Regions from separate parts of the Rhodoferax sp. P1_F3 genome, predicted to be linked through region 4. Evidence: predicted binding sites of a transcription regulator. Region 4 holds the regulator's gene; each other region holds the start of a gene.
The links. Region 4 encodes sigma-54, which starts transcription at its own class of promoters, with help from an activator protein. Its sites were predicted from a motif close to TGGCANGNAANCTGCTTT; they were not measured.
Positions count from the first base shown of each region.

Region 1: glnA (type I glutamate--ammonia ligase) is a predicted target of sigma-54. The motif match lies at 3,552-3,569, and genes of this name have one in related genera.
Region 2: AC1DZ5_RS05950 (transglutaminase family protein) is a predicted target of sigma-54. The motif match lies at 2,543-2,560, and genes of this name have one in related genera.
Region 3: nirB (nitrite reductase large subunit NirB) is a predicted target of sigma-54. The motif match lies at 2,335-2,352, and genes of this name have one in related genera.

Region 1 is NZ_JBFUBO010000006.1:37,585-43,111, reverse strand. Features, by position in the region: gene ntrC (nitrogen regulation protein NR(I)) at 1-253, opposite strand, end outside; gene glnL (nitrogen regulation protein NR(II)) at 282-1,352, opposite strand; gene AC1DZ5_RS11010 (hypothetical protein) at 1,410-1,907, opposite strand; gene glnA (type I glutamate--ammonia ligase) at 2,090-3,505, opposite strand; gene AC1DZ5_RS11000 (competence/damage-inducible protein A) at 3,730-4,614, opposite strand; gene AC1DZ5_RS10995 (EI24 domain-containing protein) at 4,611-5,486, opposite strand; gene AC1DZ5_RS10990 (16S rRNA pseudouridine(516) synthase) at 5,491-5,527, opposite strand, start outside.
Region 2 is NZ_JBFUBO010000003.1:10,364-15,890, reverse strand. Features, by position in the region: gene AC1DZ5_RS05955 (ComEC/Rec2 family competence protein) at 37-2,481, opposite strand; gene AC1DZ5_RS05950 (transglutaminase family protein) at 2,650-5,527, shown strand, end outside.
Region 3 is NZ_JBFUBO010000012.1:12,075-17,601, reverse strand. Features, by position in the region: gene AC1DZ5_RS17735 (bifunctional protein-serine/threonine kinase/phosphatase) at 1-861, opposite strand, end outside; gene AC1DZ5_RS17730 (ANTAR domain-containing protein) at 940-2,190, opposite strand; gene nirB (nitrite reductase large subunit NirB) at 2,558-4,996, shown strand; gene AC1DZ5_RS17720 (type IV pili methyl-accepting chemotaxis transducer N-terminal domain-containing protein) at 5,008-5,527, shown strand, end outside.
Region 4 is NZ_JBFUBO010000008.1:185,930-191,456, reverse strand. Features, by position in the region: gene AC1DZ5_RS14840 (THUMP domain-containing class I SAM-dependent RNA methyltransferase) at 1-1,205, opposite strand, end outside; gene rpoN (RNA polymerase factor sigma-54) at 1,202-2,812, opposite strand; gene lptB (LPS export ABC transporter ATP-binding protein) at 2,812-3,588, opposite strand; gene lptA (lipopolysaccharide transport periplasmic protein LptA) at 3,585-4,196, opposite strand; gene AC1DZ5_RS14820 (exopolyphosphatase) at 4,271-5,203, opposite strand; gene AC1DZ5_RS14815 (thiol:disulfide interchange protein DsbA/DsbL) at 5,288-5,527, opposite strand, start outside.

The DNA.
Region 1 (5,527 bases), on a different contig from region 4:
CCGTCATGATGATGACGGGCAAACCTGGGTGCTTGGCCTTGACCTTGTCGAGCAGGTCCAGCCCCGAGCCGCCTGGCATGCGAATGTCGCTCACCAGAATTTGCGGTCCTTCATCGTCCGCGGCCGTGGCCAGGGCACTCAGTACATCGCGTGGATTGGAAAAGCTGCGTGTGGGCAAATGTTCGCGCAGCAGCGCCTTCTCCAGCACGAAGCGGATGGACTGGTCATCATCTACGATCCAAATCGGCTTCATGTTGTGGCGCACCCTTGTGTTCTTGTGTTTACGGTAACGGAATCAGAATTTTGAAATCCGTTCGGCCCGGCACGCTATCGACTTCAATCAGACCGTGGTGTTGTTGAACAAAGGTTTGCGCCAATGTCAGCCCCAGCCCCGAACCACCCTCTCTACCCGACACCAGCGGGTAGAAAATGCGGTCCCTGATCGAATCTGGCACGCCAGGTCCGTTATCGATCACATGCAATTCCAATGCCAACCGATAACGCTGCTTACCGAACGTTACTTGCCGGGTCACACGCGTGCGAAATGTGAGGTTGGCATCACCTGCGGCAATGCGCTCTGCGAGTGCCTGACAGGCGTTGTGTGCGATGTTCAACACAGTCTGAATCAACTGCTCGCGGTCACCACGGAACTCGGGAATGGAAGTGTCATAGTCACGCACCACCCGCAGTCCACGTGGGAACTCGGCCATGATGAGGGACCGCACACGCTCGCACACTTCATGGATGTTCACATCGCCCACCAAGTGCGGCCTGCGGTGCGGTGCCAGCAAGCGATCCACCAGGCTTTGCAGACGGTCTGCCTCATGGATGATGACCTGGGTGTACTCGGTGAGTTCGGGGGACTCCATCTCCATCTCAAGCAATTGCGCCGCGCCGCGAATGCCGCCCAGCGGGTTCTTGATCTCATGGGCCAGGTTGCGGATCAGTTCTTTGTTGGTCTGCGCTTGTTCGGCCAGGCGCTCTTCGCGGTCCTGGCGGGTCTGCTGCTCCAGCGGCACCATCTCGACGATGATTTCTTCAGAAAACTCGGTGCGTGTCACGATCACATGAACCGGCATGGGGTCCAGCGCCGCGCGCTTGAGCCACGCGTCGTAACGCAAAGCCGCAAATGCGTTTTCGGCTGCCCCCTCCAGCGCGCTCTGCAGCGCAGCAGGTTCTGTGAAGATGTCGGCGAAGCTGGAACCCACAATGGTTCTGCGCGAAGTGCCCAGTGCATCTTCCAGCGCTGCATTGGAAAACTGCACAGAGGCGTCGGCATAGACCACGGCCACCAAAGTAGCCAGAAGGTCAAACGACTGAAAACGCTCGGGTATAGGGTCGGTGCGGGTCACAGGCGATGAAGATAGTCAAATACGGCGCGGCCCGCAGGGCCACACAAAAGCGCGCCGCTATTTGGCGGACGACACCGACGGGGATGTTGCGGCAGGCACGCGACCCAGCTCACGGCGGATGCCTGCAATGTCACTCTCATTGCGGGCGATGGCGGCCTTGAGCTCGGCCACGCGGTCCAGGTACTTCTGGTGGTTGCGGGTCTCGGGGCCCAACTTTTCGGGTTCACCGTTGTTGTACTCCTTGACCAGCTCGATCTGCTTGGCCTCGGCCTTCTTGAGTTCAGCTTCCAGGATCAGGCGCGCATCGGAATCCTTGGCACGCTGGTCGGGTGAGTCCACGCGCGACCCGCTTTGGCTGGCAGATGCGACTTTGGTACCAGGCTTTTGGGCCTGGACCACGGTGACATTGCCACCAGAAATCAGTTTGCAGTTTTTCGCCTGGGCCTCGGACACAGTGTTGGTGTACTCGTTGCCGCAACGGTAGATGCGCTCCTGTGCAAACGCACCGGAGAGCGAGCCAAGGGCTATCAAAGAAATCAAAAAATGGGTGTTCATGCTGTGTCCGCGCTAACAGAGTGCCTGGCGGTGGATTCAGTATGCGCCAAAAAGTGCCTAAAAACAAAACCGCCACAGTATCCCTGCCAATTGGACCTGAATCTACACCGCCATGTTTGCAAAAAAAAGGACGGCTTACGCCGTCCTTTTTCAGGAAAACACTGCCACAGGGGCAGCAGAAATCACAGGGAGTAGTACATGTCGAATTCGACAGGGTGTACCGACATGCGGTAACGGGTCACTTCCTGCATCTTCAAATCGATGTACGCATCGATCATGGAGTCAGTGAACACGCCGCCCTTGGTCAGGAAGCCGCGGTCCTTGTCCAGGCATTCCAGCGCTTGGTCCAGGCTGTGGCACACGGTTGGCACCTTGGCATCTTCCTCGGGAGGCAGATGGTACAGATCCTTCGATGCGGCCTCGCCGGGGTGGATCTTGTTTTCCACGCCATCCAGACCCGCCATCAACAAGGCGGAGAAGCCCAGGTAAGGGTTCATCAATGGATCGGGGAAGCGGGCTTCCACGCGACGGCCCTTGGGGTTCGCCACAAACGGAATGCGAATGGAAGCGGAACGGTTCTTGGCAGAGTACGCCAGCTTGACCGGTGCTTCGAAGTGAGGAACCAGGCGCTTGTAGCTGTTGGTGCCGGGGTTGGTGATGGCGTTCAGGGCACGTGCGTGCTTGATGATGCCGCCGATGTAGTACAGCGCGAAGTCGGACAGACCGGCATAGCCGTCGCCAGCAAACAGGTTCTTGCCGTCTTTCCACACCGACTGGTGCACGTGCATGCCGGAACCGTTGTCACCGTGGTAGGGCTTGGGCATGAAGGTAGCCGTCTTGCCGTAGGCGTTGGCCACGTTGTGCACCACGTACTTTTGCAGCATGGTCCAGTCAGCGCGTTCCACCAGGGTGGAGAAACGGGTACCGATTTCGTTCTGCCCAGCGCCTGCCACTTCGTGGTGGAACACTTCGACGGGGATGCCCAGGGATTCGAGAATCAGGGACATCTCGGCGCGCATGTCTTGCGTGCTGTCGACAGGAGGCACGGGGAAGTAACCGCCCTTGACCGTGGGACGGTGGCCGCGGTTGCCGCCTTCGAGTTTGGTTCCGGTGTTCCAGGGAGCTTCGTACTCGTCGATTTCGTAGAAGGTGTTGTTGGAGTCGGTGCTCCAGCGAACGCCATCAAAGATGAAGAATTCTGGCTCTGGACCGAAGTAGGCTGCGTCACCAATGCCAGAGGCCTTCAGGTAGGCTTCAGCGCGCTTGGCGATGGAACGTGGGTCGCGGTCGTAAGACTTGCCGTCGGCAGGCTCCACCACATCACAGTTCATGATGATGGTGGTTTCTTCAAAGAAGGGGTCGATGTTGGCCGTGTTGGGATCGGGCATCAACAACATGTCGGAAGCTTCGATGCCCTTCCAGCCGGCGATGGAAGAACCGTCGAATGCGTGGCCGGAGGTGAACTTGTCTTCGTCGAAATGCGAGACAGGCACGGTGGTGTGCTGCTGCTTACCGCGGGTATCGGTGAAACGGAAGTCAACAAATTTGACTTCGTTCTCTTTCACCATCTTCATCACGTCTGCGACGGTCTTGGCCATCAAATACTCCTGTTGCACGGTTGTAAAAAAGAATTGCCCCGTCTTCAATGCAGCTTTTGTGCCAAAAACCGCTGGCCGGGCAATTTAGAGAAACCGCCATATTCTGCCTCGAGAAACCGGAGTTTTAGGGGGGCGCACCGCAAAGATGCGCCCATGTAACTTCTATCGGCAGCACGATTGCACCAATTTAGTGCAAATCATTTGCGCACCGGTATTGTGCGAATTCAGCTTCGCACCAATTCTGGGCCCAACGCCATTTGCAGTGCCTTCAGACCTTCCAGCAAGCCCGCATACGCAAGCCCCACAGCGTCTGGTTCCCCCTTGACGCCCAGCTCGATATGGCGCCCCCACTCCGGGTGGTCCACACTGGGTAGGCTAAACACCTTGACTGCATGGCGCTGTTCCAGCGCCTCCATCAGCGGCGTCAAAGTCGACTCCATGGCACCAAAAACGACCACGGAACGCTCTAGCCAACCGTGTCTGCGGTGCAAATGGGCGTACTGCTGGTCCAGCACCCACGCCACCATGGGCCAAGCCATGACCGGAAAGCCGGGCACGAAATAGATCCCCCCACGCTCCCCCACTACGTGTGGGTCGCTGCCCCCCGAGGGGGGGCTCGCGCCTTGGAACGGCCCGGCGGCGCTCAGCCCGCCACCTCCTCGACAAAAGAAGCCTGGAATCTTGTTGTACGGGTTGGGAATAATGGCCGCGCCCCGCGGAAACATACCCATGTTCAGGCGGTGCACGTTGTCAGCCCGGTCGGGTTCGTAGGGCAGGCCCTGTTCCATGGCCACGTCCTGCATACGCTCGCGGATCAGCTGCTCGGCCTCCGGGTGCAGCTCCAGCGGCACGCCTAAGGCGCGCGCCGCGCACTGGCGCGTGTGGTCGTCCGGCGTGGCACCGATACCGCCGAACGAGAACACCACGTCGCCCGAGGCAAACGCACGCTGCAGCGTCTGGGTGATGCGCTCGGGGTCATCACCCACATAGTCTGCATAGGCCAGTTGCAGGCCCCGTTCGCCAAGCAGCTCGATGGCTTTGGACAGGTGTTTGTCGGCGCGCTTGCCCGACAGGATTTCGTCTCCAATGATGACCAAACCAACGTTCATGCTAGCTCCAGAGGATTCGCAGGCAATTCAAGTGCAGGGGATGGGGGTGGCGCAGGCGGCACGGGCGGTAACTGGGCGCGCTCCCAGCGCAGCTGATGCAGCGCAGCCAGGCAGTAGTGCGCAAACCACAGCGACGCAAAGGCGAACACCAGGGTGTACAGCCAGATGGAAATAGGGATCAGGAACGGCGCCATCGCCACGGCCACAAAGCCCACCGACCAGATCAAGCTGGGCGCCGCGCCCAGGTAGCCCGCAAACACCCCCATGCCCAGCAGCCACCAGCGGTGGCGCTGAAACAGGGTGTGGCGCTCTTCGGCCGTGGCGTGGTCAGCCAGGGCATCAAACGCCATCACGCGGTAGGTCAGCCAGCCCCAGATCAGCGGCGGAAGGATCAGCACCAGCGGTGGCACGAACCACAGCGGCGCGGACAGCACCATGGCCGACAAGGCCAAGACTGTGGAGCCCAGCGCCCAGACGATGCTGAAAGCGTACGAAGCGCCACCGGTACGCTCCAGCAGCGGAAAGCGGCGCCGGGTCACCAGGCGCACCATCAGCGGCGTCATCAGCATGGCGACCAGCAGCAGGCAGGCCATCACGATCAAGGGCGTGGCCACGGTGATCACGATCAGCGGCACCAGCACGGTCTTGAGCTTGCCCGCGCCCGCCGACTCCAGCCAAGCCCACAGGCTGTTGAGCAAGTCAGACGACTCCAGCATGTTCTGCACGGCGGCCAGGGCTGCGTCCATGAAAAAGTAGCCCAGCCCCGCGATCAGCCCGACCATTAGCACCAGCGGCAGCAGCGACAGGCCAATCACCCGCGGGTGTAGGCAGTACGCCACCGACCGCCAAAACGCATCGAGCATGGCGTTCATGGCCCTAGCCCGCCGCCTGCACGGCAACCAGCTCTTCGGCG
Region 2 (5,527 bases), on a different contig from region 4:
AGTATGCAAGCTTTGGGCCACGCCCCCCATGCACCACTATGGCACATGATGATGCCAGTAACGGCGATCTTCTTCCCGAGAGCACGCCACATTTTGGGGCTGCTCCGAGCGCCAGACCATTGCACCACAGCGGGGCGATGACACCAAATTGATGCGCGCCTGCGCGTAGCGCTCCACCACCGGCGCCGCCGGGTGACCAAAGCGGTTGCGATACCCGGCCTGCACCAGCGCCCATTGCGGCGCTACGGCCTGCAGAAATTCGGGCGTGCTCGACGTTTTGCTGCCGTGGTGCGGCACCAGCAGCACGTCGGCATGCAAATGGCCGGTGCCCTGCAAGGCCTGCACCAAACGCGCCTCCTGCGCAGCCTCTATGTCGCCCACCAGCAGCGCGGTGCGCTGGCCCGCGCTGATGCGCAGCACGCAGGACAGCGCATTGGGTTTGGGCGGTGGGCTGGCCAGGTAATCGGCAGGCTGCGGGTGCAGCACTTCAAACTGCACACCATCCCACTCCCACTGCTGGCCAGCCTCGCAGCGCTGGGCCGTGCGCAACTGCTGCAGTGGGTGTTGCGGCTCAATCGAACTCAGCAACGCGGCTTGCGGCTGCATGGCCAGCACGGCCGCTGCGCCGCCTACGTGGTCGATGTCGCGGTGGCTCAGCACCACGGTATCCAGCGTTACATCCAGCGCCTTGAGTAGCGGCACCAGCACGCGGTGGCCCGCGTCGCTCTCCAGGCTGTAGCGCGGCCCGGCATCAAACAGCAGCGCGTGGTGGGCGGTGCGCACCAGCACCGCATTGCCCTGGCCAATGTCCGCCGCCAGCAGCTCAAACTGCCCTGCCGCTGGCAAGGCCGGGCTCCACAGCAGTGTGAGCAAGACCAACGGCACGCCCAGCGCCCGCATATGCCAGGGCGCAGGCAGCACCAGCAGCAAGCCACCCGCCACTGCTCCCAGCCCCAAGCCCAGCGGGGGCAAGGGCAACACCACGGCCGCACCCGGCAACACCGCCAACCAAGCCAGCCACTGCCACAGCAGCGCGACGGCCCACGAGGCCACATCCCACACGCCGGGCAGCAGCGCCCCCAGCAACGCCAGCGGCGTGACCACCAACGTGACCCAGGGAATCGCCAGCAAATTGGCCACCAGCCCCACGACGGAGAGCTGACCAAACAACAAAAGCGTCAACGGCGCGAGCGCCAGGGTAATGACCCACTGCTCTCGCAACATGGCCCACACCTTGGAGCCAAATCGACCGCTAGCCCCCGTATCTTCTGCGCGAGCAGCTCCTGAATCTGTAGCAAACAGCACACCCACCGCGACAAAGCTGAGCCAGAACCCAGGCTGCAACAGCGCCCACGGGTCCAGCGCCACCACGGCGGCACAGGCCAGCAGCCACACCAGCGGCCAGGGCCAACGCGCACCCGAGAGGCGCAGCAGCGCCACAGTGGCCAGCATCAGGCAGGTGCGCTGCGCGGGCACGCCCCAGCCGGCAAACACCGCATAGGCACAGGCCAGCAGCACACCACCCAGCAACGCGGCCGACGGAGCAGGTACCGCCAGACACAGGCGCCGTGAGCGCCGCCACAGCCAACCGGTGAGCCAGGCTGCACCCCAGGCGAACATCGTGATGTGGAGCCCGGAGATTGAGACCAGGTGACTGACGCCGGTGGCGCGGAACACATCCCAGTCGCTGCGGTCTACCGCCGCCTGGTCGCCCACCACCAGCGCGGCCATCAGTCCGGCGGAACGCTTGTCGGGCACAGTGGCCAAAATGCGGTCGCGCAGCGCCTGCCGCGCCAAGGCGACGGGGGCGCGCCAGGTTTGGCCCAGGCGTTGGGGCGGCACATCCTTGTCGCCAGCCCGCACATAGGCGGTGGCCTGCACGCCCTGCTCCCACAGCCAGAGCTCAAAGTCAAACCCATGGGGGTTGAGGCCACCGTGCGGCGCCTTGGGGCGCAGTGTCAGCTGCCAGCGCTCACCCGCCTGCACCTCGGCGGGCACGCGCTGCAGCCCGGCCTGTTCGCCCACCAGCGCATAGCCACCGGCGTACCAGCCCACGTCCATGCGCGCGGGCACCGCCACCGTCTGGCCATCCAGTTGCGCCTCTTCCACCGCCAGACGAAAGCGCAAACCCGCTTCCGAACGTTGCGGCATATCGGTCACCATGCCGGTGACGCGCAAATCACGCCCCTCCAGGTCGGGTGCCAGCGTGTGGCTGGCAAACGCCACGGCGCGCAGGCCGGTGGTGCCAAAGCCCAGTGCCATGCCGGTCAGTAACACCACGGCCGTGGCGAACACCAATGCTATTCTTTTAGGAGCTACCAGCGCATACGCAACGGGGGCTAGAAGCCCCAAAGCCACATAAACCCAGGCGGACCAGAGTTCGGACTGTTGCAACTGCCATGCAGTACCCAACACCGCACCCAATAGCGCCGCAAACACCGTGCGAGGCCAGGCGCTGGTAAGGGTGGCGGCAGAGAACATGGCCCCATGCTAACCCGGCCCTTCCCCGGTTTTAAGGCCTGCCCCAAGGCCTCCGAAGGCATGGCGCAGGACTTGCTTTGGAGAGCCTGTCAACATCGATTGTTAGTATGGTGTCGGTGCAGCCCTCGCTGCACAGGCTTCCCAGTGAGATTACCGAGAGACCGGCCCATGTCCATTCACGCAGCGCTGAACCACGTCACCCACTACACCTACGACCGTCTGGTCAATCTCGGTCCCCAGGTCATCCGCCTGCGCCCTGCCCCCCACTGCCGCAGCAAGGTGGTGTCGTATTCCCTCAAAGTCGAACCCGCCACCCACTTCATCAACTGGCAGCAAGACCCGTTTGCCAACTACCAAGGCCGCCTGGTGTTCCCCGAGAAGACCAAAGAGTTCAAGGTCACCGTGGACCTGGTGGTCGAGATGGCGGTCTACAACCCGTTTGACTTCTTCCTGGAACCCGAAGCGGAAGAATTTCCGTTCAAGTACACCCCCGAGCTCAAGCAAGAGCTGCTGCCCTACCTAGCCGCGGACCCGGTCACGCCCCTGGTGCAGGCCTACTTGGACAAGATTGACCGCACCAAGCGTCGCAGCGTCATCTTTCTGGTCGACCTCAACACCATGGTGCACAAGTCGGTGGACTACACCATCCGCATGGAACCCGGCGTGCAAACGCCGGAAGAAACGCTGGAGCTTGGCTCCGGCTCCTGCCGCGACTCGGCCTGGCTGCTGGTGCAGCTGCTGCGCAACTGCGGGCTGGCTGCGCGCTTTGTGTCGGGCTACCTGATCCAGCTCGCGCCCGATGTGAAATCGCTGGACGGCCCCAGCGGTACCGAGGTCGATTTCACCGACCTGCACGCCTGGTGCGAGGTGTATTTGCCCGGTGCCGGCTGGATTGGGCTGGACGCCACCAGCGGCCTGCTGGCCGGTGAAGGCCACATCCCCCTGGCCTGCACACCGCAGCCCAGCGGCGCGGCCCCCATCGAAGGCGGCGTAGATGAGAGCGAGGTGGAATTCAGCCACCACATGCAGGTCACCCGCATTTACGAATCCCCCCGCGTCACCAAGCCCTACACGCCCGAACAATGGGCCAGCGTGATGGCCTTGGGCGACAAGGTGGACGCCGAACTGGTGGCCGGCGACGTGCGCCTGACCATGGGCGGCGAACCTACCTTTGTGGCGGTAAACGACCGCGACGCCGCTGAGTGGAACACCGACGCCCTAGGCCCCACCAAGCGCGGCTTTGCCACCGAGCTGGTGCACAAGCTGCGCGACGAATACGGCCAGGGCGGCTTTCTGCACTTTGGCCAGGGCAAGTGGTACCCCGGCGAGCAGTTGCCCCGCTGGGCGCTGAACATCTACTGGCGCGCCGACAAACAGCGCGTGTGGAACAACCCCGCGCTGTTCACCGACGAGCGCAAGCCCACCCACTACACCGCTGAAGACGCGGGCTACTTCATCCGCACGCTGGCCGGCAAGCTGGGCCTGACCGACAAGTACGTGCAGGCCGGCTACGAGGACACCTGGTACTACCTGTGGCGCGAACGCCGCCTGCCAGTCAATGTGGACCCCTTCAACGCCAAGCTGGACGACGAGATGGAACGCGCCCGTCTGCGCCGCGTGTTCGAGCAAAAACTCGACTCCGCCGTGGGCTACGTGCTGCCGCTGAAGGTGGCGGACTCTGCGGGCCTGAACCCCTCGCTGGCCGGCCCCATGTGGACCACGGGCCCCTGGTTCTTCCGCGACGAACGCATGTACCTCATGCCCGGCGACTCGCCCATGGGCCTGCGCCTGCCGCTGGACTCGCTGCCCTGGGTCAGCGAGGGCGACTACCCCTACATGGTGGAGCGCGACCCTACGGTAGAGCGCGGTGCGCTGCCACAGCACTCGGCGTTTGCCGCGCGCTATGCACCCGCCGTCAAGGTGTCAGTCCCCGCCAACGGCGCGGGCAGCGTATCGCCCACCGGCCTGCCTTACCTGGCCGGCAACTTGGCCACGCCAGAGGCCAGCCGCAAGCTGCAAACCCCGGCCGGCGCAAGCCGCACCGGCGACAGCAGCGTTGCCACTAATGCCCAAACCGCCCTGCAGCCCGAACCCGCCCGCTACGCCCAGGTACCCAGCCGCTTTGAGTCGGCCCACTGGATCACGCGCACCGCGCTGTGCGTGGAAGTGCGCGACCCGCGCCGCGCCAGCGGCCCCAAGGCCGAGGCCGTGGGCGAAAAATCCGGCGTGCTGTACATCTTCATGCCGCCGCTGGAACGTCTGGAGGACTACCTGGACCTGCTGGCCGCTATCGAAGCCACGGCCACCGAACTGAAAATGCAGATCGTGCTGGAGGGCTACCCGCCCCCGCGCGACCCGCGCCTCAAACTGCTGCAGGTCACCCCCGACCCCGGTGTCATCGAGGTCAACGTCCACCCGGTCACCAACTGGAAGGAGCTGGTCTACAACACCGAGTTTTTGTACAACGCGGCGTTCGAGTCGCGCCTGTCGGCCGAGAAGTTTATGACCGATGGCCGCCACACCGGCACGGGCGGCGGCAACCACTTCGTGATGGGTGGCGCCACGCCGGCGGACAGCCCGTTCTTGCGCAAGCCCGAACTGCTGGCCAGCCTGCTGCTGTACTGGCACAACCACCCGTCGCTCAGCTATTTGTTCAGCGGCATGTTTGTCGGCCCCACCAGCCAGGCCCCACGCGTGGATGAGGCGCGCAACGACCAGCTCTACGAGCTGGAAATTGCCATCGAGCAGATCTACAAAAACCGCGAGCTGTATGGCCAGACCATGCCGCCCTGGCTGGTGGACCGCACCTTGCGCAACATCCTCATCGATGTGACCGGCAACACCCACCGCAGCGAGTTCTCCATCGACAAGATGTACTCGCCCGACTCGGCCACGGGTCGCCTGGGTCTGCTGGAGCTGCGCGCGTTCGAGATGCCACCGCACCCGCACATGAGCAGCGTGCAACAGCTCTTGCTGCGTGCGCTGGTAGCCCGCTTCTGGAAGACGCCGTACAAGGCCCCGGTGACCCGTTGGGGCACCGAGCTGC
Region 3 (5,527 bases), on a different contig from region 4:
CAGCGTCTGCGTCACCGGGTCACGCACCTGGTACAGCACATTGATGCCGTTGTCTGCAATGGGCGCCGTCACGGCAAAACCGTCCAGCGTGTCGCCGACTTTCAGCTTTGCGGGTATGGGCAAGGCCTCGGCCCGGCGGTTGGCATCGGCCAGCGTGGCCTCCAGCAGGCCCTGCACGCGCACCACCATGGCGGACACGTTGTCGTTGCTGCCCCGGGTCAGCGCCAGGTCCACCAGCTTCTGGGCGGCCTCACGCGCGTCGGCCATGGCCGCATATTCGGGCAGGCGGCGGGCCGCCACTTCGCCGTGCACACCATCGGTGAGCAGAATGAACACATCGCCCACCTGCAGGTCGCCCTGCAGGTAGTCCACCACCAGGTGGTCTTCGGCCCCGACGGAGCGCAGCAGCTGGTGTTTGAGGTCCGGGTGGTTGACCACATGGTCTTGCGTGAGCTGGGTGGCCTTGCCGTCGCGCACCAGGTAGCAGCGCGCATCCCCCACATGGGCCAGCGTGTACGAATGGCCGCGCAACACCAGTGCGGTCAGCGTGGTCAGGCCCATGGCAGGCTGACGGCGCCGGTTGATGCCACACAGCCAGGCGTTTTGCGCAGCGATGATGCGGTCCAGGGCGACGGTCGTGTCCCAGGTCTCGGCGGTGCCAAAGTAGTCGCGCACCAGGCTGGTCACCGTGGTCTGCGCAGCCTCGCGGCCCATGCCACCAGCGCTAACGCCGTCGGCAATGGCAACGATGGAGCCCATATCCTCTTGCCCGGGGGTGGGCAACATGGCGGCGCAGAAGTCTTCGTTAAGAGGTTTGCGCCCGGCCAGGGATGCAAAGCCAATGTCTATGTCAAAAGCCATGCACCAAGATAAGCAATTTCAGTGCCGAATGTTGCTGCAACGCACCAAAATCGTGCGGGTTAACCCTAGACCCTTGCCTCATCCCAGCAGCATTTGCATGCTGTGTTCGTAGTGGCCCGACAGCTGCTCGAACAGGCCCAGCAAGGTTTCGCTGCCCGCCGCCAGATCTTCCAGCCGGGCGCCGCGCTTGGCAGGACTGAGGCGCTGGGCGTCTTGGGCCGCGGCCACCATCTGCAGCCACGCCACGCCTGCAGCACCCAGGGCCTCATGGATGGCGGGGGTGCTCAGGGGCAGGCCATTCAGGTAGGTGAGCGCTTTTTCAAATTCCTGCTGGGCAGCGCGCATGCCGGCCTGAGCCAGCTCCACCGCCATGCCCTCGCCTTCCAGCGCCAACAGCGCGTACTTGCCGAAGCGCTGCGACAGCATGCGCTGGCGCCCCGCCAGGTTCAGCACCTGCAGCGGTGCGGCGGCGCCCGAGCTTTCCAGGCTGGCCGTCAGGCGCTCAGCGCCCAACAGCAAGGCCTCGGCCTCGCGCTCCACCACGTCAGTGCCACCTGCGGCCAACGCGGCCTTCAGCAGCTCCCAGGTGTGGGCCACCTGCGCCAGCAAATCGCCATAGGTGGGCTGCGACAGGTTTTTGCGCAACAGCGCAAAGTTGCTGTCCACCCACAGCACCGAGTCCTGCAGCAGGGCAGTGTGGTGCACGGCCTGGACCTGTGCAGCCTGCAGCAGGTGCAACTTGACCAAGCGCTGCGACAACATGCGCAGTTGGCCCGAGCGGTTCACCACCTCGGCAAAGTGGGCCGACTGGATGATGTGCTGCGACAGCTGGCCCATGCGCTGGTTGGAACTCATGGCGGCCGAGCGCAGGGTGCGGAAGGCGTCATCGTCCGACAGGCTCTGGGCCCGCATCAGAATGCCCTTAGCCCTGTCCACCGCCTTGCGCTCCTCGAAGCGGGTGGCCAGTTCTTCATAGGCTTGGCGCTGTTGCTCGGCCTTTTGAAACCGTGCCTGTGCCAGATGGATGAGCGGGCGCAGCCGGTTGGCCCCATAGCCGTTCACCACATAGGCATGCACGCCGCACTCGGTGGCCTGCTCGATATGGCTGGCATCACTGTCATTCGTGAACACGATCAACGGGCGTGGCACGGTTTGCCCCACCACTTGCAGCGCCTGGAACCACGCGCTGGTGGGCAACGGCACGTCGCAAACCACCACATCTGGTGCGTGCAGCACCACGCCCTGCACCAACTTGCTGCAATCGTCGACCGTGGCCAGCACCGAAATGCCCACCGCCTGCAGGTCGGCGGCCAGCGTGGGCGCGGTCATTTGGCGGGTGGAGCAAAGCAGGACGGAAATCATAAAAAATCAGGTTTAGCCAGGAACAGCGGGGCTCACAAGCGATTCAGGGTCACGCAATTCGCGCACCAGACCCACGGCAAACAGGGCCGATGCAGACAAGTTCCGATCATATGGCACAGCTCTTGCATTAGCTGAGCCGGGCGCAACGACGCGCTCAAACGAGATGACAGCCATGCCGGTTCTGCGCACAACGAAGTCGCGCAGTCGCAGTCTGTCCAACGCCAGTGCTTGCTGGTGCGCCTTTGCATAAGGCGCGGATCTCCTCTACCCCCTAATTTCTGGCATGTGGCCCCGCCACATCCGCTTGAGTCTTCTCGTCCTTGGAGTGGCTACTATGAAAAAATCGAAACTGGTAATGATTGGCAACGGCATGGCCGGCGTGCGCACCATTGAGGAATTGCTCAAGGTGGCCCCGGACCTGTACGACATCACCGTCTTTGGTGCCGAGCCCCACCCCAACTACAACCGCATCTTGCTGAGCCCGGTGCTGGCTGGCGAGCAGACGCTGGACGAGATCGTGCTGAACTCCTTTGAGTGGTACACCGAGAACAACATCACGCTGCACGCTGGCAAAAAAGTGGTGGAAGTGGACCGTGTCAAACGCATCGTCAAGGCGTCGGACGGCACTGAGGCCGAATACGACCGCCTGCTGATCTGCACTGGCTCCAACCCTTTCATCCTGCCCATCCCCGGCAAAGACCTGGAAGGCGTGATCGCCTACCGCGACATTGCCGACACCAACGCGATGATCGACGCGGCCACCAAGTACAAGCACGCCGTCGTCATCGGTGGTGGCCTGTTGGGTCTGGAAGCGGCCAACGGCCTGATGCTGCGCGGCATGACCGTGAGCGTGGTGCACGTGATGCCGACGCTGATGGAGCGCCAGCTGGACACCGTGGCCGGTGGCCTGCTGCGCAAGTCGCTGGAAGAGCGTGGCCTGCAGTTCCTGATGGGCGCTCAGACCCAGGAGCTGGTGGGTGGTGAAGATGGCCGCGTGAAGAGCATCAAGTTCAAGGACGGCACCGAAGTACCGGCCGACCTGGTGGTGATGGCTGTGGGCATTCGCCCCAACACCGAGCTGGCCTCCAGCATGCGCCTGCATGTGGACCGCGGCATTGTGGTGACCGACACCATGCAAACCGTGACCGACGCCCGCATCTACAGCGTGGGCGAATGCGCAGCCCACCGCGGCATTGCCTATGGCCTGGTGGCCCCGTTGTTTGAGCAGGCCAAAGTGGCCGCCAACCACCTGGCCATGTACGGCATTGGCCGCTACACCGGCTCGCTCACCTCCACCAAGCTGAAGGTGACAGGCATTGATCTGTTCTCGGCCGGCGACTTCACGGGCGGCGACGGCACCGAAGAAATCGTGATGAGCGACCCCTTTGGCGGCGTCTACAAAAAGCTGGTGATCAAGAATGACAAGCTGGTGGGCGCCTGCATGTACGGCGACACCGTGGACGGCAGCTGGTACTTCAAGCTGCTGCGCGACGGCCGCAGCATTGCCGATATCCGCGACAAGCTGATGTTTGGCGAGAGCGGCTCCAACATCGGTGACGTAGGCCACCAGGGCCAGAACAAAGCCGCCGCCATGGCCGACAGCGATGAGGTCTGCGGCTGCAATGGCGTGAACAAGGGCACCATCTGCAAGGCCATCCGCGAGAAAGGCCTGTTCACGCTGGACGAGGTCAAGAAGCACACCAAGGCCAGCGCATCCTGCGGCTCCTGCACCGGCTTGGTGGAGCAAATCATCATGTTCACCGCCGGTGGCGACTACTCCGCCACGCCCAAGACCAAGGCCATGTGCGGCTGTACCGACCATGGCCACCAGGCCGTGCGCGACGCCATCGTGAAGGAAAAATACCTCACCATCGCGCAAGTGCAACAGGGCATGGGCTGGAAGACTCCCAACGGCTGCTCCAGCTGCCGCCCTGCGCTGAACTACTACCTGATCAGCAGCTGGCCCAAAGAAGCCAAGGACGACCCACAAAGCCGCTTCATCAACGAACGCAGCCACGCCAACATCCAGAAGGACGGCACCTACTCCGTCATCCCGCGCATGTGGGGCGGCGAGACCACGGCCGACGAGCTGCGCCGCATTGCCGATGCTGCCGACAAGTACAAGGTGCCCACCATCAAGGTCACCGGTGGCCAGCGCATCGACTTGCTGGGCGTGAAGAAGGAAGACTTGGTCGGTATCTGGAAAGACATCGGCATGCCCTCCGGCCACGCCTACGCCAAGGCACTGCGCACGGTGAAGACGTGTGTGGGATCTGAGTGGTGCCGCATGGGCACGCAAGACAGCACGCAAATGGGCAAGGACCTGGAGCGCGCGATGTGGCGCATGTATGCACCGCACAAGGTGAAGTTCGCCGTCTCCGGCTGCCCGCGCAACTGCGCCGAGGCTGGCATCAAGGACGTGGGCGTGATCGGTGTGGACAGCGGCTGGGAAATGTATGTGGCCGGCAACGGCGGCATCAAGACCGAGGTGGCGCACTTCCTGGTGAAGGTGAAAACCGCGGCCGAAGTGCTGGAGTACACCGGTGCGTTTTGCGAGCTGTACCGCCAAGAGGGCTGGTACCTGGAGCGCACCGTGCATTATGTGAACCGCGTGGGCCTGGACTATGTGAAGAAGCGCATTCTGGAAGACCACGAGGGCCGCAAGGCGCTGTGGGAACGCCTGCAGTTTGCGCTGGACGGTGAGCCCGATCCCTGGTTCGACTTCAAGGACGCGCAGGTCGACACCCGCCAGTTCGAAGCTGTCAAAGCCTGAGGGCCACCGCCATGCAACGCAGAACCCTGATTGCTGTAGCCGCTGCCGGTGGGCTGGGTCTGGCACTGCCAGCCCAGGCCCAGGTGGTGGACCTGAGCGACGCCATCAACAAGGCCGGACGCCAGCGCATGCTGAGCCAGCGCATGGGCAAGGCCTGGCTGGCCCTGCTGCAAAACGTGGAAAAGACCAGCGCGCAAACCGTGTTGGACAAGTCCATGTCGCTGTTTGACCGCCAGCTCGCCGAGCTCAAAGGCTTTGCCCCCACACCCGACGTACAGGCCACCTACGGCAAGCTCGACGCAGCCTGGTCCGAGTACAAGACCGCGCTGGTGGGCAAAAGCCCCAACCGCGAAAACGCGGGCAGCCTGCTGCAGCTGGACGCCAAGGTGCTGGCACTGGCGCACCAGGGCACGGTGCAGTACGAGGCGGCGCTGGCCAAGCCCGTGGGCAAGCTGGTGAACATTGCCGGGCGCCAGCGCATGCTGAGCCAGCGCATGGCCAAGTTCTACCTGGCCGCCACGCTGCCGGTGG
Region 4 (5,527 bases):
TTGAACAGGCGGCACTCCAGCGGGCCGTTCCACATGGGCACACGGCGTGATTCCTTCAGGCGCATCTTGCTGGGCAGCTTCAGGTCGGGCGTCAGCACCCAGGCGGTCCAGCCGCTGTAGTTTTTCTTCCAGTGGCTGGCCAGCTGGTTGAAGAAGTCCACGCCCTCGTCGGTCTGCGCCAGTTCGCGTGCGCCAAAGCGCGCCCCCTCGCCTTCACCGGCTACACCGCCGATGCCGATGCGCTCGCCATAGGGCGGGTTCAGCACCATCACGCCGCCACCTTCAATTGGGGGCATGCGCTGCAGCGCATCGCCACCGCGGAACTCGATCACATCGGCCACACCGGCACGCTGGGCATTGCGCTGGGCAAAGTCCACCATGCGGTGCGACACATCGCTGCCGTAGATCAGCGCGGTCTGGCCCGGTTCGGGCTTGACCACGTTGGCGGCGGCCTCGGCCTTCATGTCCGCCCATTCCTGGCTGCGGAAGGGCCGGTATTTCTCAAACGCAAAGCGGCGCAGCGAACCCGCCGCGATGTTGCAGGCAATCTGCGCGGCCTCAATGGCCACCGTGCCGCTGCCGCAGCAGGGGTCGTACAGCGGCATCAGGTCGTCATCGCCCGAGGCCCAGCCGCTGGCGGCGATCATGGCGGCGGCCAAGGTTTCTTTCAGCGGGGCGTCGCCCTTGTCCTCGCGCCAGCCGCGCTTGAACAGCGGCTCGCCCGAGGTGTCGATGTAGAGCGAGCAGCTGTCGGTGGTCAGGTGGGCATAGATGCGCACATCGGGCCACTGCGTGTTCACGTCGGGGCGCACGCCATTCGCCACTTCGCGGAAACGGTCGCACACGGCGTCCTTGACTTTGAGCGCAGCGAAGTTCAGCGAGGTCAGCGGGCTGTGCTGCGCGGTCACCTCGACCTTGATGCTTTCCTTCGGGCTAAACCACTGCTCCCATGGCACTTGCAGGCCGGCACGGTACAGGTCTTGTTCACTGCGGTATTCGGTGTACGACACCAATACCAGCACGCGCTGCGAGAGGCGGCAGTACAGGTTGAGCAACATGGCGTGCGCAAACGAGGTGCGCACGGCCACGCCGCCGCGCTGCTTGGTCACGCAGCCGGGCGGCAGACCGGTGATCTGCAAGATCTCCGGCGCCAGGTACTCCTCCACGCCGGCGGCGCAGGGGAGAAAAAGGGTCAGTTGGTTCATAGCGCTTTGCGGAGTGAGGCGGGGGCGATCTTCAGGCCCTCGCGGTATTTGGCCACGGTGCGCCGGGCGCATTCGATGCCCTGCTCCTTGAGCATGTCGGAAATCTGGTTGTCGCTCAAGGGCTTCTTGCTGCTCTCGGAGGCAATGAACTGCTTGATGAGCGCGCGCACCGCGGTGCTGGAGGCATTGCCACCGCTCTCGGTGCCCAGGCCCGAGCCGAAGAAGTATTTGAGCTCGAAGGTGCCAAACGGCGTGGCCATGTACTTGGCCGTGGTCACGCGGCTGATGGTGGATTCGTGCAGGCCCAGCTCATCGGCAATCTCGCGCAGCACCAGGGGACGCATGGCCAGCTCGCCGTGGGTGAAGAAATTTTTCTGCCGCTCCACGATGGCCGTGCTCACGCGCAGGATGGTGTCAAAACGCTGCTGGATGTTCTTGATGAACCAGCGTGCCTCTTGCAGACGCTGCTGAAGCGCGGCGTGGCCCGCACCGTCGCGGCCACCGCGGTGGTTGCGCAGCACATTGGCGTAAATGTCATGCACCTTAAGGCGCGGCATCACTTCGGGGTTGAGCTGCACGCGGAATTTGGGGATGCCGCCGGCCTTGCCAATCGCCACCACTAGCACGTCGGGCACCACGATGTTGCGCTCCACGTCCACAAAGCGGCGCCCGGGCTTGGGCTCCAGCCGCGCGATGAGCGCAATGGCTTCGCGCACCAGGGTGTCGCTGCCCACACCCATCTGCACCAGGCGCTTGATGTCGCGCCGCGCCAGCAGGTCCATGGGTTGGCGACAAATGCCCAGCGCCACCTGCAGCACCTCTGCGCGCTCGTCCTCGCCCTCTTCCTCGGCCTGGGCCAGCAGGTAAGCCACTTGCAGGCGCAGGCACTCGCCCAGGTCCCGCGCCCCCACGCCCACAGGCTCCAGGCTGTGCAGCAGGCCCAGCGCCACGGTGAAATGGTGCACCAGGTCCTGCAACTGTTCTTCGTCACCAGGGTTCAGGCTGCGCGCCAACTCTTCCAGCGGGTCTTCCAGGTAGCCATCGTCATTGAGCGATTCGATGAGGAAGCGCAGCGCGGCTGCGTCGGTGGCATTGGTGCGCAGGCTCAGGGCCTGGCGGTGTAAAAAGGTCTGCAGCGACTCGGCCGAGCGCGCGAGCTCAGTAGCGTCTTTCTCTTCGTCGTCACCCAGGTTGTTGGCCCGGGCCTTGGCATCCACACCCCACTCGCCGTCGTCGGGCGTCATCTCGGTGGTGCCATCGCCTTCCCAATTGGGCTCGTCGCTGCTGCTCAGCGGCGTGGTTTCTTCGTCATTGCTGCTGGTGCTGGTGGAGGTGGCGTAGTCCGCCACCGCGTTGGGCGCGTAATCGACTTCGCTGTTCTCGGACAGGCGGTCACCCTCGCTCACCGTGGCGTCCACCGCGTTCAGGCCGAAGTCCTCGCGCTCGGCCCGCTCTTCGGTCAGCTCCAGAAAGGGGTTTTCGTCCAGCATCTGCTCCACCTCCTGGCTCAGCTCCAGCGTGGAGAGCTGCAGCAGACGGATGGACTGCTGCAACTGGGGCGTGAGCGCCAGGTGTTGGGAGACGCGTAGCGAGAGGCCCTGCTTCATCACATTTTGAAATGCTCACCGAGATAGACGCGGCGCACATCGGCGTTGTTCACGATCTCGGAGGGGGTGCCCTGCGCCAGCACATGGCCGTCGCTGATGATGTAGGCGTGGTCGCAGATGCCCAGGGTCTCGCGCACGTTGTGGTCGGTGATGAGCACGCCGATGCCACGGCCCTTGAGGAAGTTGATGATGCGCTGGATCTCGATCACCGCAATCGGGTCGATGCCGGCAAACGGTTCGTCCAGCAGGATGAAGCGCGGCCGCGTGGCCAGCGCACGCGCAATCTCCACACGGCGGCGCTCGCCGCCCGACAGGGCCAGCGAGGGCGACTCGCGCAGGTGCTCCACGCGCAGGTCTTGCAAGAGCGCGGTCAGGCGTGCCTCAATCTCGGCCGACTTGAGCGGGTTGCCTGCGTCGTCGCGCTGCAGCTCTAGCACGGCGCGCACGTTGTCTTCCACATTCAGTTTACGGAATATCGAGGCTTCTTGCGGCAGGTAGCCCAGCCCCAGCCGCGCGCGGCGGTGAATGGGCATGTGCTCGATGGAATGGCCGTCGATGGTGATGTCCCCCGCGCTGGCGCGCAGCAGGCCCACGATCATGTAGAACGACGTGGTTTTGCCCGCGCCGTTGGGGCCTAGCAAGCCAACCACCTCGCCAGTGCGCACGGTGAGCGACACGTCCTTCACCACCTGGCGCTTGCCGTACGACTTTTGCAAATGCCGGGCTTCCAGCCGCCCGGTGCTGGTGTCCGGGGCTTCTTGGGTGGGCTCGCTCACTGGGCGGCCTTCTCAAGTTGTGGCGTAGCGCGCAGGGTCGGGCTGGGTTGGGACACAGCAGGGGCAGCTTCGGCCTCGGGTTTGGGCGTCAGCATGGCGCGCACACGGCCGGCCGGGGCGGCAGCGGTCTTGGGGGCACCATCCACAGTGAATTTGTCGGTCAGGTTTTCGTAGAGGATGACGGCGCCCGTTACCTCATCGGCCAGCGTGGCCCCGCGCAGGCGGCGCAACTGGGCTTTTTTGACAAAGCGCACGGTGTCGGCCTTGCCGTCGTATTCAATGGTGTCTCCGTCGCCCTCAATGAATTCATCCAGGCCTTCGCGCTTTTGCCGGAAAAACGCCGGCGTGGCGGTCGAGCCGGTGACCAGGCCGTACTGGTAGCCATCGGGGTCCTGGCGCACCTCGATCTGGGCGCCACGGATCAAGATGCTGCCCTTGGTCAGCACCACATGGCCGCTGAACACGCTGACCTGCTTGACGTCGTCGTAGCGCAGGGCGTCGGCCTCCACGTTCATGGGCTTGTTTCGGTCGGCCTTTTCGGCCCAGGCGTGCCCCACCACGCTGGACAGAGCCAGCCACAAGGACACCGACAAAAGGGTATTTTTCATAAAGGCACGAAACTTGCTCAAAAGCGCTTCGGCCATTGTACCGAGCGCTTTGCGCATTTCGCGCCCTGGCCGACTCAGCCGTCGGCGTTAATTTTGGCGATCAGCGCCTGCAACACGTCTGCTGCGCGGTCGTTCTCCACTTGGCAGGTGCCCGCATTGGCGTGGCCACCCCCGCCGTAGCTGAGCATCAGGTCGCCAATATTGGTCTTCGACGTGCGGTTGGTGATGGATTTGCCGGTGGCAAACACGGTGTTTTGCTTTTGCAAGCCCCACAACACGTGGATGGAGATATTGGTCTGCGGGAACAACGCGTAGACCATGAAACGGTTCACCGCAAAGATGGTGTCTTCGTTGCGCAGGTCCAGCACCAACAGGTTGCCATGCACGGTGGAGCAACGCAACAGTTGCTCCTTGGCCTTGGCGGCATGGTCGAAATACAGCTCCACGCGCTCCACCACGTCGGGCAGCTGCAGGATGTCGTCGATGCCGTGGTGGCGGCAGTACTGAATCAAATCCATCATCAGCTGGTAGTTGCTGACGCGGAATTCGCGGAAGCGGCCCAGACCGGTGCGCGAATCCATCAGGTAATTCAGCAGCACCCATCCCGTGGGGGCCATGATTTCGTCGTGGCTGAAGCGGGCCGAGTCGCCCTTGTCCACCGCTTCCATCATGTCGTGGAAGCGCGCCGGGAAGCGGCTGGCGCCGCCATAGTGGTCAAACACCACGCGCGCGGCCGAGTCGGCATCGGGCAGGATGATGTGGTTGGGGCGCTCACCGGTGTTGCGCACCGTCTCCGACTCATGGTGGTCAAAGGCCAGGTGCACGCCCGGCACGTACGGCAGGTTGGTGGTGATGTCGCGGTCGGACACCTCCACCTTGCCGTCCTGCATGTCTTTGGGGTGGACGAACTTGATGTCGTCGATCAGGTCCAGCTCGTTGAGCAGGACTGCGCACACCAGCCCATCAAAATCACTGCGGGTGACCAGCCGGTACTTGGGGTGTGCCATGGGAAGACTCTCCACAAAGGGGTTGAATGACAAATCATTCTAGCCCTGTGGGATCCCTCTGCGGCGCGTGCAGAGGGGCGTTTTTTAGCGAGCGGTGCGCGCCTGGACGATCAACGCGTCCACGATCTGCAGCGCGCGCTGCATGTTGCCGGCGATGGAGCCATCGGTATAAAAGCGACCTGCCACGCCCAGGGCGGGCACGCCTTCGACCTTGTAAGCGTTTTGCAGTTGGGCAGCCTTGGTAGCCTTGGTGGCCACGCTGAACGAACCGTACTGCTCGACAAACTTGGCCTTGTCCACGCCCTGCTTGGCCACCCACTCGAC